Regions from separate parts of the Megalodesulfovibrio paquesii genome, predicted to be linked through region 4. Evidence: predicted binding sites of a transcription regulator. Region 4 holds the regulator's gene; each other region holds the start of a gene.

Region 1 (3,189 bases), on a different contig from region 4:
CCCTTGGAGAGGAGCTTTTCGGCGATTTCCAGGATGCGAGGCACGGCCTTGCTGGCCGGGAAGAACCCCAGGGCCCGGCAGCCCAGGGCCTCCGCCTGCCACGCGAAATGCTCCAGGCGCGATTCGCTGAGGGCCTCGCGGGAGAGGCCGGCGGCGCGGGCGGCGGCCAGGGTGCGGTCATCGAGGTCGGCCACGCCGGCAATGGCCGTGGCCTCCACGCCGCGGGCGCGCAGCAGGCGGGCCAGCACATCCAGGTGCACCATGCGCCGCCAGGGTTCAGGATCATCCATGACATCCGGCGCGTCCAGGGGCGGGGCCATGGTGAACAGTCCCAGCGGCTTGGGAGCGGATTCCAGATAGACCGGCTGGCCGGTCCGCCTGTCCTGCAGGTGCAGGCCGGCCCGGGGGCGGCTGGCAAAGAGCGGGGTGGAAAGGTAGCGCTCGCCGCTGTCGGGGAAGAGCACCACCACCAGGCCTTCGTCCAGCTCCTGGGCGACCTTGAGCGCGCCAACCATGGCCGCGCCGGAACTCATGCCCACCAGCAGACCTTCCTCGCGAGCCAGACGGCGGCACATTTCGAAACTTTCGTCATCCTCCACACGCAGGATGCGGTCAGGGATTTTTTTATCATAGATGCCCGGAGGGTAGGAGGCCTGCATGTTCTTCAGACCCTGGATGGCGTGGCCGGGCCGGGGCTCCAGGGCGATGACCTGGATGGCCGGATTGCATTCGTGCAGGCGCTTGGCCAGCCCCATCACCGTGCCGGAAGTGCCCAGGGTGGCGACCATGTGCGTCACCTGGCCCCCGGTCTGCTCCCAGACTTCCAGGCCCGTGCCTTCGTAATGGGCGGCGATGGAGGCGGGGTTGTTGAACTGGTCCATGAGCACGTAGGTTTCCGGGTGCTCGCGGGCCAGGCGGTAGGCTTCCTCGATGGCGCCATCGGTGGAAAGGTGGCCGGGGGTAAGCTGGATCTCGGCGCCGTAGGCGGCCACGATCATCTGGCGCTCGGCCGAGGCAGTCTCGGGCATGAGCAGGCGGAGCCTGTAGCCCTTGACGGCGCAGACCATGGCCAGACCCACGCCGGTGTTGCCCGAGGTGGCTTCGATGATGATCTTGTCCGGCCCGGCGTCTGGCCCGAGGAGCCCCTGGCGCTCTGCGGCTTCGATCATGGCCAGGGCCACACGGTCCTTGATGGAGCCACCGGGGTTGCGGGCTTCCAGTTTGGCCAGGATGGTCACGCCGGGCTTGTTGAAAATCCGGTTGATCCGCACAAGCGGCGTCTGGCCGACGGCGGTAAGCACGTTCTGATGGTGCATTGATTGAACTCGATTGGGCTGTTCGCGTGCTGGAGTACGTGGTTGCGATGGCACAGAGCATACGGCCGAACGGGGCAGCTGGCAAGGTAGTTGCAGTTTTCCTCGCACCTTGACCCTCTTGCGCCAGGCTTACGACAAGGGCCTGCAAAGGAACGCCGCATGGACATCGCCCCCTTTCTCGACACTAATTTGAAGACCCTGGCTGCGGTTTCCCCTGCCACTTTCTCCTGGCTGATGGCCACGCCCGATGCCCTGGAAGAGGTCGGCAAGCGATTTTTCATGCATCGGCCGGGGCTTGCGGATTGGCGGCTGGAAGACGGTGGCCCGCTTTACGGCGCCATGCCGCCGCATGCCTTTTACCGGGATTGGGCGCCAGGAAAGGATCTGGACAAGGAAGCCCGCGAGCGCCTGGCCCGTTCGGCCACCGTGATTGCCGGCTGCGGGTTGGGATACGGCGTCAATTTTTTGTTGGAACGGCTGCCCGCACCGCATCGCCTCGTGGTGGTGGAGCCCCGGCGGGAGCTGCTGCTGGCCATGCTCGGCTCAACGGACTATTCCATCTTCATCCGCCACAAGAAGCTGATCTTCACCCCCCCGACGCGCGAGGCGGTGGAAAAGACCCTGCAACAGCTGGACATGCAATTTCTCTTTGGCAAGATCGAGCTCAAGGTGGATGTGCCCTGCCGGCAAATCGGCCCTGAATACGCGCAGTTGGCCATCATGTTGCGGCAGATCCTGGAAGGTCTGGCCGTGGAGCTGACCACCATGCGCCTGCGGCAGGATATTATGGTGGGCAACGAACTTGCCAACTTTCAGACCGCCATGGGCCATGGCTCCATCAGCCGGCTGCAGGGCGCGGCCGCGGGCGTGCATGCGGTGATTCTCGGCGCGGGGCCGTCCCTGGCCATGGCCGCCCCGCAGCTGGCCGGACAGACGGACAACGCGCTCATGACCACGGCCCTGCAGACCCTGCCGGCCTTGCAGCGTCTTGGCCTCAGGCCGCATCTGTGCATGGCCATCGACTATTCCGCAGGCATGCGCGCCGTGTTCGATCGGCTCGATCCAGAGTTTGCCCGCGAGATCCCCCTGCTGTACTCCACCAAGATGCAGCCCGACGTGGTGGCGCGGTACCCTGGCCCCAAACTGCCAATCTGGACCCGCGGCGGGCTGGGGACGTTCATCCTGGCCGACCGCGAAATGGTGCTCCATGCCGGCGGCAACGTCAGCGTGGCCCTGTTCCGGCTGCTGTCCTGGTTTGGCGTCAAATCGGTGACCCTGGCCGGCCAGGATTTTGCCTGGAGGGAGGAGCAGTCTCACGTGGCCGGGCACCACGCCAACTGCGCCGCGGCCCACAACCGCGTGGCCCTCAAGGATGCCGACGGCGGGACCATCTGGTCCACCTTGTCCTATACCACCGCGTTGCACGATCTGGCTGCCGATATACAGCGTGGGGATATTCCCGTCCTGAACATTTACGGCGGCGGCGCGGTCATTGCCGGGGCGGAAGTCCTGACACCGGAAGCCTTGGCCCTGGAGGGGCTGCCACCCTCAGATCCCGGCAGCGTGGGGCGGTTCCTCACGGCCCTGGAACAGGCGCGCCGTCCCCTGCCCCGGCCGGTGTACGAGGCCCGGTCGGACCGCTGGGCATCCTCCCTGCGCGCGTTGCTCAAGCACTTGGAAAAATGCTTCAAAAAGGCGGCGCGGGAACAGCAGGCCATTGGTGAGGGTATTTCCAGACTGCATCAGTTCCTGCGGCAGGATCCGCTGTATCTTCCGTATCTCTATAATGAAATTATGGATGTTGGTGGCCTGCTGAATCTTGGCCGCCCCTTCGAGCCCAGGGATTTGCCGGCCCTGCGCCAGATTTGCAGCC
Region 2 (3,189 bases), on a different contig from region 4:
ACCACATTCACGGTTTCCGCAGGCACGGTGAATTCCGGCTGCAGCACATAGCCGTTGGCCGTGACCACGGTGCCTTCGTTGTCCAGCTTGAAGGCGCCGGCGCGGGTGTAGGCATCCTCGCCATTGACATCCACGAGGAAGAACCCATCGCCTTCGATGGCCAGATCCAGGGCGTTCTCGGTGTTCTGATAGTCGCCCTGGGAGAAGATCTTGTGCACCGTGGTGGGGCGCACGCCCATGCCCACCTGGATGCCGGTGGGTATGCGGTTGCCGGCTTCGGTTTCCGTGCCGGCGATCTTCTGATCCTGGTAGAGCAGGTCTTCGAATTCGGCGCGGCTCTTTTTGAAGCCTGTGGTGTTCACGTTGGCAAGGTTGTTGGAGATGACGTCAATGTTGAGCTGCTGGGCGATCATGCCCGTGGCGGACGTCCAAAGGGAACGCATCATGGCGTGTTTCCTCCTGGGAAAGCGTGTGGGCCAGTTTGACCAATCAAATCAGTTACGTGGTGGACTTGCCCACTTTGGTGATGTTCTTGGTGCAGGTTTCGTTGGAGGTGGTCAGCACTTTGGCATAGGCCTCGAAGGCGCGCTGGGTTTCAATCATGTTGACCATGTCTTCGACGATGTTGACGTTGGCCATTTCCAGAAACCCCTGCACCACCACGGAATCTTCGGAAGGCTGTTCAACCACGCCGCCCGCGCCGTCCTGCTTGGGCCGGAAGAGGTTGCGGCCGTATTTTTCGAGGGACCCGCCGGGGTCGTTCACGTCCACCACCTGCAGCTGTCCCACGAGGTCGCCGTCGGCGTAGACCATGCCCTGTTCGTTGATGTCCACGCGGGTGTTGGGCGGAATGACGATGGCCCCGCCATCGCCCTGGACTTCATAGCCATCGGAATTGACCAGCGTGCCGTCGGCGGTGGTATGGAAGTTGCCATTACGGGTATAGAGCAGGCCTTCCTCGCTCTGCACCTTGAAGAAGCCGGTTCCCTGGATGGCCACATCCAGGGGGTTGTCGCTATTTTTCAGGGAGCCCTGGGAAAAGTCTGTCCGCACGCCGGCAATGCGCACCTTGGAAAGGTTCGTGGCCCTGGGGAAGAGCTCTTTCTCGCGGACGCTCAGCACAGGCTGGCGGATTTCATCGTGGGCGTAGGACACGAACACGTCTTCAAAAGCCAGCCGCTCGGGCTTGTAGCCGGTGGTGTTGGCGTTCGCCAAATTGTTGGCGATGATGTTCATGCGATTCTCGCATGTCAACGCGCCAAACAAACCGGAAATCATGTCATCGCGCATGGTTGTGTCTCCTTTTCGTCTGTGGGACGCAGGAGAGATTGCACAGCCCGTGCCAGCGCGAAAAGTCGGATATTTCTGTAATTATCTATCTGCTATTATTGCCTTAAAAAGAAAACGGCCGCCGTCAAGCTGACGGCGGCCGTACCGGGTTGCGAATAAACGCGCGGGCAACTGGCGGCTATGGCAGGCCCCACGCCGCACGCACACGGGCATAGGCGGCTTCCGGAAACTGGGCCAGCACGGGGCGGGCTTCGGGGAGGAGCCAGGCCAGCAGCGACTGGATGGCCTGGGTTTCCATGGCCGTGCAGCCTGCGGTGGGTTGTCCTGGGCCGCGAGCGATATGCAGAAAGATGCAGGAGCCTGCACCCGGGTCCACGGGGCTCTGATTGTGGGCCGCGAACAGTCCGAAGCGATACAACCCGTCTGGCCGAAGCATGTCCTCGGCACTTTGCCAGTCCTTGCCCTCCAGGGTACGGGGCTGGATGGTGTTGTAGTGCCGGGAGGCGATGTCATCCACGCAGACAAAGTCGGCGGTGGGCGTCAGCAGCGGCATGGCCGTGCCTGTGGCGGAGGCATCTTCCAGATCGGCAGGATCGGCGGCAAAAGCGCCGGGCAGGGCAAAGAGGCCTGTTGGGGCGCGGCCATCACCTTCCTGTTTGACCGGCTCGCCCAATCGTCCCGCCTCTGCAAGCAGTGCTGCAGGGTGCAGCCCCCTGCCCCACCCCAGCCCGTTACGGCCGAGGCTCACGGGAATGGCCGCCCCCACGGCCTGCCAGGCGGCAGCGTCCTGCGCCCGGGTGTACCGCTGCAGCGTGCCGGTGGTGCTGTTCCAGTCCGCTGCCCGCACCAGCAGCAGTTGCCGGACGCCCTGCAGGGGGGAGTGAGCGGCAGCAAATCCCGCAGACGCGCCTGCAAGTCCCGAAAACGCGACAGCCAGGACCGACACCAGCACCATGCCGCAGGCACTACCGATCAATTTCATGACACGCCTCCCGCCTGCGCATTCAGCGCGTGGCGATATTGTGTTTTTTGAGCAGGGCATAGAACCGCGACTGCGAAAGGCCGGAAAGGCGGATGGCCTCCTTCATGTTCCCGCCGCACACAGTCATCAGATATTTCAGATACCGCTGTTCGATGCGGCTCCAGGCGTCGTCCCGGAAGTGTTGCATGGAGGGCATGTCCGCCATGGTGAAGCCGGCGGTTTCCACATCCAGGGCCGGCTCCTCGCACACGGTGGGGGCCACGCGGGTGCGGGCCACCTTGGCCCGCAGTGCCGCCGGCAGATGCTGGGCCAGCAGATAGGAATCCAGCAGGGCCGCAGCCAGGGCGTGCTCCAGGGTGTGGATCAGTTCCCGGACATTGCCAGGCCAGGGATAGGCTTCCAGGGTCTCGAAAAAATCCGCACAAGCGCCCTTCTGGGGGGAATCATTGCGGGCGCAGATGCGTTCGATGAAGTGGTTGGCCAGGGGGCGGATGTCCTGCACACGGTCGCGCAGGGGTGGCAGGTGGATGGAAATGGACTGGATGCGATAAAGCAGATCGTTGCGGAAGGTTCTTTCCCCGACCATCTTTTCCAGATCCCGGTTGGTGGCTGCCACCAGGCGAAAATCCACGGGCCGTTCTTCCCGGCCGCCAATGGAGCGCACGGTGCGTTCCTGCAGCACGCGGAGGAAGACCTTCTGCAGGGAAAGGGGCATCTCGCCAATTTCATCCAGAAACAAGGTGCCGCCATCAGCCTGGAGCACCAGGCCCAGCTGGTCGCGCTCGGCTCCGGTGAAGGCGCCCTTTTTGTGGCCAAAGAGGATGGATTCCACCAGCGTTTCCGGCAGGGCGGCGCAATCCACAATCACAAAGGGCCCGTCCGCCCGGGGGCTGTTTTCGTGAATGGCCCGGGCAAAG
Region 3 (3,189 bases), on a different contig from region 4:
GGATGTCTGGGAGGCAATGATTGAACGAATGCGCTCTGCAACCAAAAGTGCTTTCTGTTCCCGGGTGTCGGGCAGCATGATGAGAAATTCCTCGCCGCCATAGCGAGCAACTCGGTCCATGTGGCGGCACCCCTGCAACAAGAGAGCGGCAACATGATGCAGGGCTTCATCTCCTGCGGCATGGCCGAATGTATCGTTGAATTCTTTGAAATGATCCAGGTCTGCCATCAAAATGGACATGGTTGAATTTGTGTGCTGTACCCTGTTGTATTCTCTGGAAAGTGCTTCCATGATGTAGCGTCTGTTATATAATCCAGTCAGATCATCAATAATGGCATTTTTTTCCATTTGCCGCAGGGTTTCAGAATCAATGCTGGTGATTGTATTCGGGAGCAAGCCTTTTTTGGTGCAGTAGTCTAATAGACTGACGATGAATGAAGGCTCTCTTCCAAGCACGTCCGTCAAGGACTTATGGTGGCGCGAAGCAGAAAGCAGGATCAAGCAAGGGTCGGTGCCATGGATGCTGCTGTAATGCAGTGTGTGCATGATATGTTCGCACACATCCTTTCCTGAGAATTTGCTCGCAATCGAGGAGAGAGACGGGGCATTGCGAAAAATCTCCTCAAGCGTTGCAGCAACATCATCCATGGCACTTCTCCGGTGTCGGCATGGGTAGGTCAGACGTTGTGCCGGGCCCAGCGCTTTCTCCCTGCAGCCACTGCCAGAGCCCCCAGGGCAGTCAGGAGCATGGTAGCTGGCTCGGGTGAAGGGACCGGGGCATTTTCGCCATACAGCACATCATTGGCGCAGCTGACAGTGAAATAGTAAGTGAAGGTATCGCTACCACCTGCCAACGCATGAAAGTCAAGGTCGCCGGTGATGTCCCAGGTGAGCGTTGTGGAGCGATTGTCCTTGGTGAAACTATCCACCCACCCGTCGAAGCTGGCGGTAACAGCAACGCCATTCGCGTCGAGGTAGGGCGTGGTGAGGTAGCTGTCCTTGACCCCAATGGGCTGATTGGGCCGCGGATCGGAACTCACAGTGGAGTAGGATTTCTCATAGTAACTTGGAAGGCGGGTCGAGGCATAGTCATCATCACGAAAAACGGCCAGGTGCACGCTATATGCCGTCCAGGTACTGGAATAGGTGCCTGGATCTCGTGCGCCAAGGGCGTCGTTGTGGAAGACGATGTCCCAGAAACCATCCTGGTCCAGGTCAAAGAACCAGTCGCCCGGTTCAATCAGGGACCACCAATAGTTTGCACTGGAGAGGCTCATGCCGGAGACTGTCAGGTCTACCGAAATGCTGGAAAGGGAATCCCCCTCAAAGGTGAAGGTGCCACCCAGGAGGTTCGGAATGCCGTTCTGATCCTGTGAAGCCAAGGATGGCACGCCGCCCCAGGTCTGCCCATTGCTCAATTCATAGCTTGAGCCCTGGCCGAAGTAGTTGGCGGTGTCCCCAAAAGTGACCACTTCAGCCCAGGCAACCGAGGCTTGAAGCAGTGCCAAAGACAGCATCAATGTCGCAAAGAAAGTATGCATAGGAACCCCTCGCATGTATGAGTAACAATACCACATAGCAGGATTCATGCCTGCGATGAGAAGATGGTTGTGATATATAACCAGCTTATTTTACGACTGAAATGAATAAAAAACTGGCAAGGGCGCTGCGCAGACTGTAAGATACGGCATCCGAGCTGTCGGGAATCTTTACAATGTTCCCGGCAGGCAGGATCAGGCGGAAACGCCGTGTTTGCGCATGAGGTCGTACAATGTGGGGCGGCTGATGCCCAGGGCGTCCGCGGTGCGCTGAATGTTGCCGTCGTGCCGCCTGAGGGCGTCTTCGATCATCTTGCGTTCGACGATGGAGCGTGCCTCACGCAAGGTTTTGGCTTCCAGCTCCAGCGCCTGGGGGGCGGCGGTGTCGGGCAGGTCCAGGTCTGCCGGGGTCAGCCTGGCGCTGCGCGTCAGGATGCAGGCCCTGCGGATGCAGTTTTCCAGCTCGCGGACATTGCCGGGCCAGGGGTAGGCGGTGATGAGTTTTTCTGTTTCCGGCGCCAGGCTCAGGCGCGGCTTGCTGGCATCGCTCCCATATTTCTCCAGAAAATGCCGGGCCAGTTCAAGAATGTCTTCTCCGCGCTGTCGCAGGGGAGGCATGTGCACGGAAACAACGCCCAGGCGGTAGTATAAATCTTCCCGGAATCTTGCCTCGGCGATTTGCTGTTTCACGTCGGCATTGGTGGCTGCCACGATGCGCACATTCACGTTGAGCGTTTTGCGGCCGCCCACGCGCATGAAGGCCATCTCCTGAAGAAAACGGAGGAACTTCACCTGCATTTGGATGGGCATTTCGCCGATTTCATCCAGAAACAGGGTGGAGTTGTGCGCGTATTCCAGCTTGCCGCGGACCGTGGCATTGGCACCGGTGAAGGCGCCTTTCTCGTGTCCAAAAAATTCAGACTCGACTAGGTTTTCTGGAATGGCACCACAATTTACAGAAATCATTTCATTTTTGTGACGATGGCTCCCGGCATGTATGGCGCGGGCCACCAGTTCCTTGCCTGTTCCAGATTCGCCGGTAATGAGCACTGGTGCGTCGGAGGCGGCGACCTTGTCCACCAGGGAAAACACCTGGCGCATGGCGGCGCAGTTGCCCACCAGCCCGACGCGGTGTGTGGCAACCGGGTGAGGGTGGACTTCGGCGCGGCTTTCGCTTTCGATCTGGTGCAGTTGAAAGGCCCGGCGGATCATGACCCGCAAGTCACCAAGGTCCACTGGTTTTCGGAAAAAATCATACGCTCCGGATTCCACAGCAATGCGGGCGTGTTCGGCATCTTCAAAGCCGGTGATGACAATGATCTTTGACGAGATGCCCAGGGAGAGCATTTCCGTCAGGCAGCGCAGGCCCTCCCGCGCGTCTTCCTGGTGCGGAGGCAGGCCAAGATCCAGGGTGACAACTGGCGGTTGATGCTGGCGAAAGAGGGCCACAGCCTGTTGGGCGTTTTCCGCGAAAAGGATGTTGTAGGATTCGCGGCCCAGGCCCCAGCGTAGCTGCTGGCGGATGTCTTCGTTGTCGTCGACGATGAGCAGTGTGTTCATGAATGCGCTGCTGCAGCGGCGCCTGATGGTGCCAGGCCGGCCGGCAAGCTGATGGTGAATTCCGATCCCGCGCCTGGCGTGCTGCGGACTT
Region 4 (3,189 bases):
GGTATTCGCGTTCCAAAAGCACCTGCAGGGCTTTTTTGGCATCAAAGCCGGGCATGGTCTCCGCCACGGGGGCGATGAGCTCCTGCAGCACAGCCGGCTTGGCCGTGGCGTGCAGGTCGGGCAGCACCAGCCGCGGGTCGAGGAATTCCTCCAGTTTCATACCGCTTGACCAAACTCCCTACATGCCGGGGTCGATGAGGCCGTAGTCGCCATTTTTGCGGCGGTACAGGACATTGACGCGGCTGGTTTCAGCATCCAGGAACACCAGGAACTGTTCCTGGGAGGTTTCGAGCTGCTCGGCAGCTTCTTCCACGTTCATGGGTTTGGGCTGGAAATGATCGGAATCGACGATGCTGCGCTCCCGGCCGCCAGAGGGCGTGGGCGTGAGCTGGAAGACTTCCGTGCGCACGGTGCGGCCATCGAGGGCCACATCGCCACCCTTGCGCTTGTCCTTGCCCTTTTCCCGGTGCTTGCGCATCTGGGCATCCAGTTTGTCCAGCACGAGGTCCACGGTCTGGTACATGTCCTCGCTGGATTCGGAGGCCGAGAGGTGCAGGCCGTCGCCCACAAGCTTCACTTCGGCCATGTGGCGCTGCTTTTCCACGCTCATGGCCACTTGCAGCTCCGCGGAGGCGTCGGTGCGTTCCAGAAATTTGGTGAGTTTTTCGAATCGGCGCTGGGCGTATTGCTTCAGGTGCTCGGACGGTTCGAAATTCTTGAAGGTAAAGGTAATCTGCATAGGCGCTCCCGTGAGGTGCGCCGCCGCGCCGCGTAATGCGTCGGGCGGGGTTTGTGGATCAGAACATTTCCCGTCGCTTGGAGGAGGAGGGAATGTCCAGGGCCATACGGTATTTGGCCACTGTACGGCGAGCGATGTTGACATGCAACGTGTCTTTGAGAATTTCTGCAATGCGCTCGTCAGAAAGCGGGGACTTGGGGTCCTCGGCGTCGATGTGCTTTTTGATAAGCGCTTTAACGCTTTCCGAGCCCACCTGGGTGCCGTCATCCAGCTCCAGGGCGCTGTTGAAGAAGAATTTCAACTCAAAGGTGCCGTGGGGGGTGGCCATGTATTTGCTGGTGGTGATGCGGGAGACCGTGGATTCGTGCATGCCGATATCTTCGGCGATGTCCTTGAGAATCAACGGCTTGAGCTGCGTCACTCCATGCTCGAAGAACTCGCGCTGGTGTTTGACCACGCTTTCCGCCACCTTGAAAAGCGTGCGCTGGCGTTGGTAGAGGCTCTTCATGAGCCACTGGGCCGAACGCATCTTTTCCTGCAGATAATCCCGCTCCTTATCACTGCCGCGGGAGGGCAGGTCGCCATAGGCGCTGGAGAGTTCCAGCCGGGGCAGGCCGTCCTCGTTCAGGAGCACCACCCATTCGTCGCCCAGTTTGTACACAAACACGTCCGGGCTGACGTAACTGGGTTCTCCCGAACCGAAACTGGCGCCGGGCATGGGATCCAGACCCTGGATCACCTCCAGGTACTCACGCAGCTCCTCAAGGGAAATCTTAAATTTGCGCGCCAGCGGCTTGTAGCGTTTCTTTTCCAGATCTTCCAGATGCTCGCGGACCAGCTCCACCAGGATGGGGTCGGTATCCATCTTGTAGAGCTCCAGCTGCAGGAGCAGGCATTCCTGCGGCGTACGGGCGGCCACACCCACGGGGTCCAGCCGCTGGACCTTGTGCAGCACGGCCTCCACCTCATCCACCGTGCCGCTGGTCATGGCGGCCAGCTCTTCAGCCGAGGCCTGCAGATAGCCCGAGGAACCGAGATTGCCGATGATGGCGTCGGCGATTTCCAGCTCACGCGGGGTGGCACCGGAAAGCCGCAGCTGCCACTCCAGGTGCCCTTCCAGGCTGTGGCTGGAGGTGAGCCGGGCCTCAAAGGAGAGGCCGTCTTCGGGGATTTCCACCTCGCGCTGGTTCATCTGCCGCGTGGTGGAGGCAAAATCCCCGATGTAATCCTCCCAGTCCGCACTTTTGAGCATGTCGCGCTCAGTCACGGCGTCGCGCTCCTGGCCGGCGGGACTGGCATCCTGAAAGGAGGGTTCGGGGGCGGTTTCCTGAAGGGACTCTTCCAGGAAGGGGTTTTCCAGCAATTCCTGCTGGACCGTCTCTAGCAGCTCGATCCGGGAGAGCTGCAACAGTTTAATGGCCTGCTGCAGCTGGGGAGTCATCACCAACTGCTGGCTCAGCTTGAGGGACTGTCTGAGTTCCAGGGCCATGTGTCCGTAGTGCTCCGTTCGCTAAAAAATTAACAAGATTGACAAGAAAATGCAGCTGTGTTTCGCAGGCTAACATCCTGGACGGGTTTGAGTAGTGCCACAGAAGCACGCCCCTTGCAAGACGTGGCGGCATGCAATGTTGATTCCAGCGGTGTCAAGCGGAAGTTTAATATTTTTCCCGTTGAATTTGCGCTGGTTGGTCTCTATTCAGACTTGGGGATGCAGAAAAGAGTTTACCGCTGCGCTGAGTTTGCCCTGGGCCTGAAGAATGAACCGGATGGCTTCCCGCGTGGCGGCGTGTCCGCCAGGGAGCCGGCTGGTCCAGAGGGCCAGGCGCCGGCATTCCGCCTGGGAGTTGGGCACGGTCATGGGCAAGCCCACTTTCTCCATGACCGCCAGATCCACCCAGTCATCCCCAAGAAACGCCGCCTGGGGCCAGCCCAGGCCATGCTTGTCCAGCATCAGCTGCAGGGCGCCCACCTTGTGGCGGTGGCCGGGTTGGTAATCCTCCACCCCGAGTTCCTTCATGCGGCGGGCCACCACAGGAGAATCCAGCCCGCTGATGACCGCCACATGGAGCCCCTGGGCCTGGGCAGCCTTGATGCCCAGGCCATCCTGGGCATGGAAGAGCTTGTCCGCCGGGCCGGCTTCCTTGTACAGAAGCCGGCCATCGGTCAGCACGCCGTCCACGTCCAGTACCAGCAAGCGCACATGACGCGCCGCGCCCAACGCCCGGGCGCGGCGGATGGCAGGATTGCCCCGGCCTGCGGGCAACGGGCGGCGGGGCGGCCTCACGCCTGGTTGCTCCTCGTGGCGATACTCCCCTGTAACACCTTGGCAGCCTTGATGAATTCGCGGAACAACGGATGCGGGCGCATGGGGCCGGACTGGAATTCCGGGTGGAACTGGCAGCCCAGGAACCAGGGGTGGTCAGGCAACTCCACAATTTCCACCAGCTGCT

The links. Region 4 encodes sigma-54, which starts transcription at its own class of promoters, with help from an activator protein. Its sites were predicted from a motif close to CTGGCACGGNNNNTGCTT; they were not measured.
Region 1: a site for sigma-54 is predicted at 1,395-1,412, ahead of ACYQ00_RS01330 (motility associated factor glycosyltransferase family protein). Genes of this name have one in related genera too.
Region 2: a site for sigma-54 is predicted at 1,329-1,346, ahead of flgF (flagellar basal-body rod protein FlgF). Genes of this name have one in related genera too.
Region 3: a site for sigma-54 is predicted at 1,577-1,594, ahead of ACYQ00_RS00360 (PEP-CTERM sorting domain-containing protein). Genes of this name have one in related genera too.

The regions. Positions count from the first base shown of each region.
Region 1 covers NZ_BAAIGQ010000001.1:294,133-297,321, reverse strand. The annotation lists gene ACYQ00_RS01335 (cysteine synthase) at 1-1,316, opposite strand, end outside; gene ACYQ00_RS01330 (motility associated factor glycosyltransferase family protein) at 1,476-3,189, shown strand, end outside.
Region 2 covers NZ_BAAIGQ010000004.1:149,034-152,222, forward strand. The annotation lists gene flgG (flagellar basal-body rod protein FlgG) at 1-446, opposite strand, end outside; gene flgF (flagellar basal-body rod protein FlgF) at 499-1,290, opposite strand; gene ACYQ00_RS03405 (L,D-transpeptidase family protein) at 1,469-2,272, opposite strand; gene ACYQ00_RS03410 (sigma-54-dependent transcriptional regulator) at 2,295-3,189, opposite strand, start outside.
Region 3 covers NZ_BAAIGQ010000001.1:64,130-67,318, reverse strand. The annotation lists gene ACYQ00_RS00365 (diguanylate cyclase) at 1-648, opposite strand, end outside; gene ACYQ00_RS00360 (PEP-CTERM sorting domain-containing protein) at 678-1,541, opposite strand; gene prsR (PEP-CTERM-box response regulator transcription factor) at 1,734-3,098, opposite strand; gene prsK (XrtA/PEP-CTERM system histidine kinase PrsK) at 3,095-3,189, opposite strand, start outside.
Region 4 covers NZ_BAAIGQ010000005.1:1,006,889-1,010,077, reverse strand. The annotation lists gene ACYQ00_RS11150 (PTS sugar transporter subunit IIA) at 1-160, opposite strand, end outside; gene hpf (ribosome hibernation-promoting factor, HPF/YfiA family) at 179-739, opposite strand; gene rpoN (RNA polymerase factor sigma-54) at 798-2,228, opposite strand; gene ACYQ00_RS11135 (KdsC family phosphatase) at 2,436-2,975, opposite strand; gene pyrG (CTP synthase) at 3,020-3,189, opposite strand, start outside.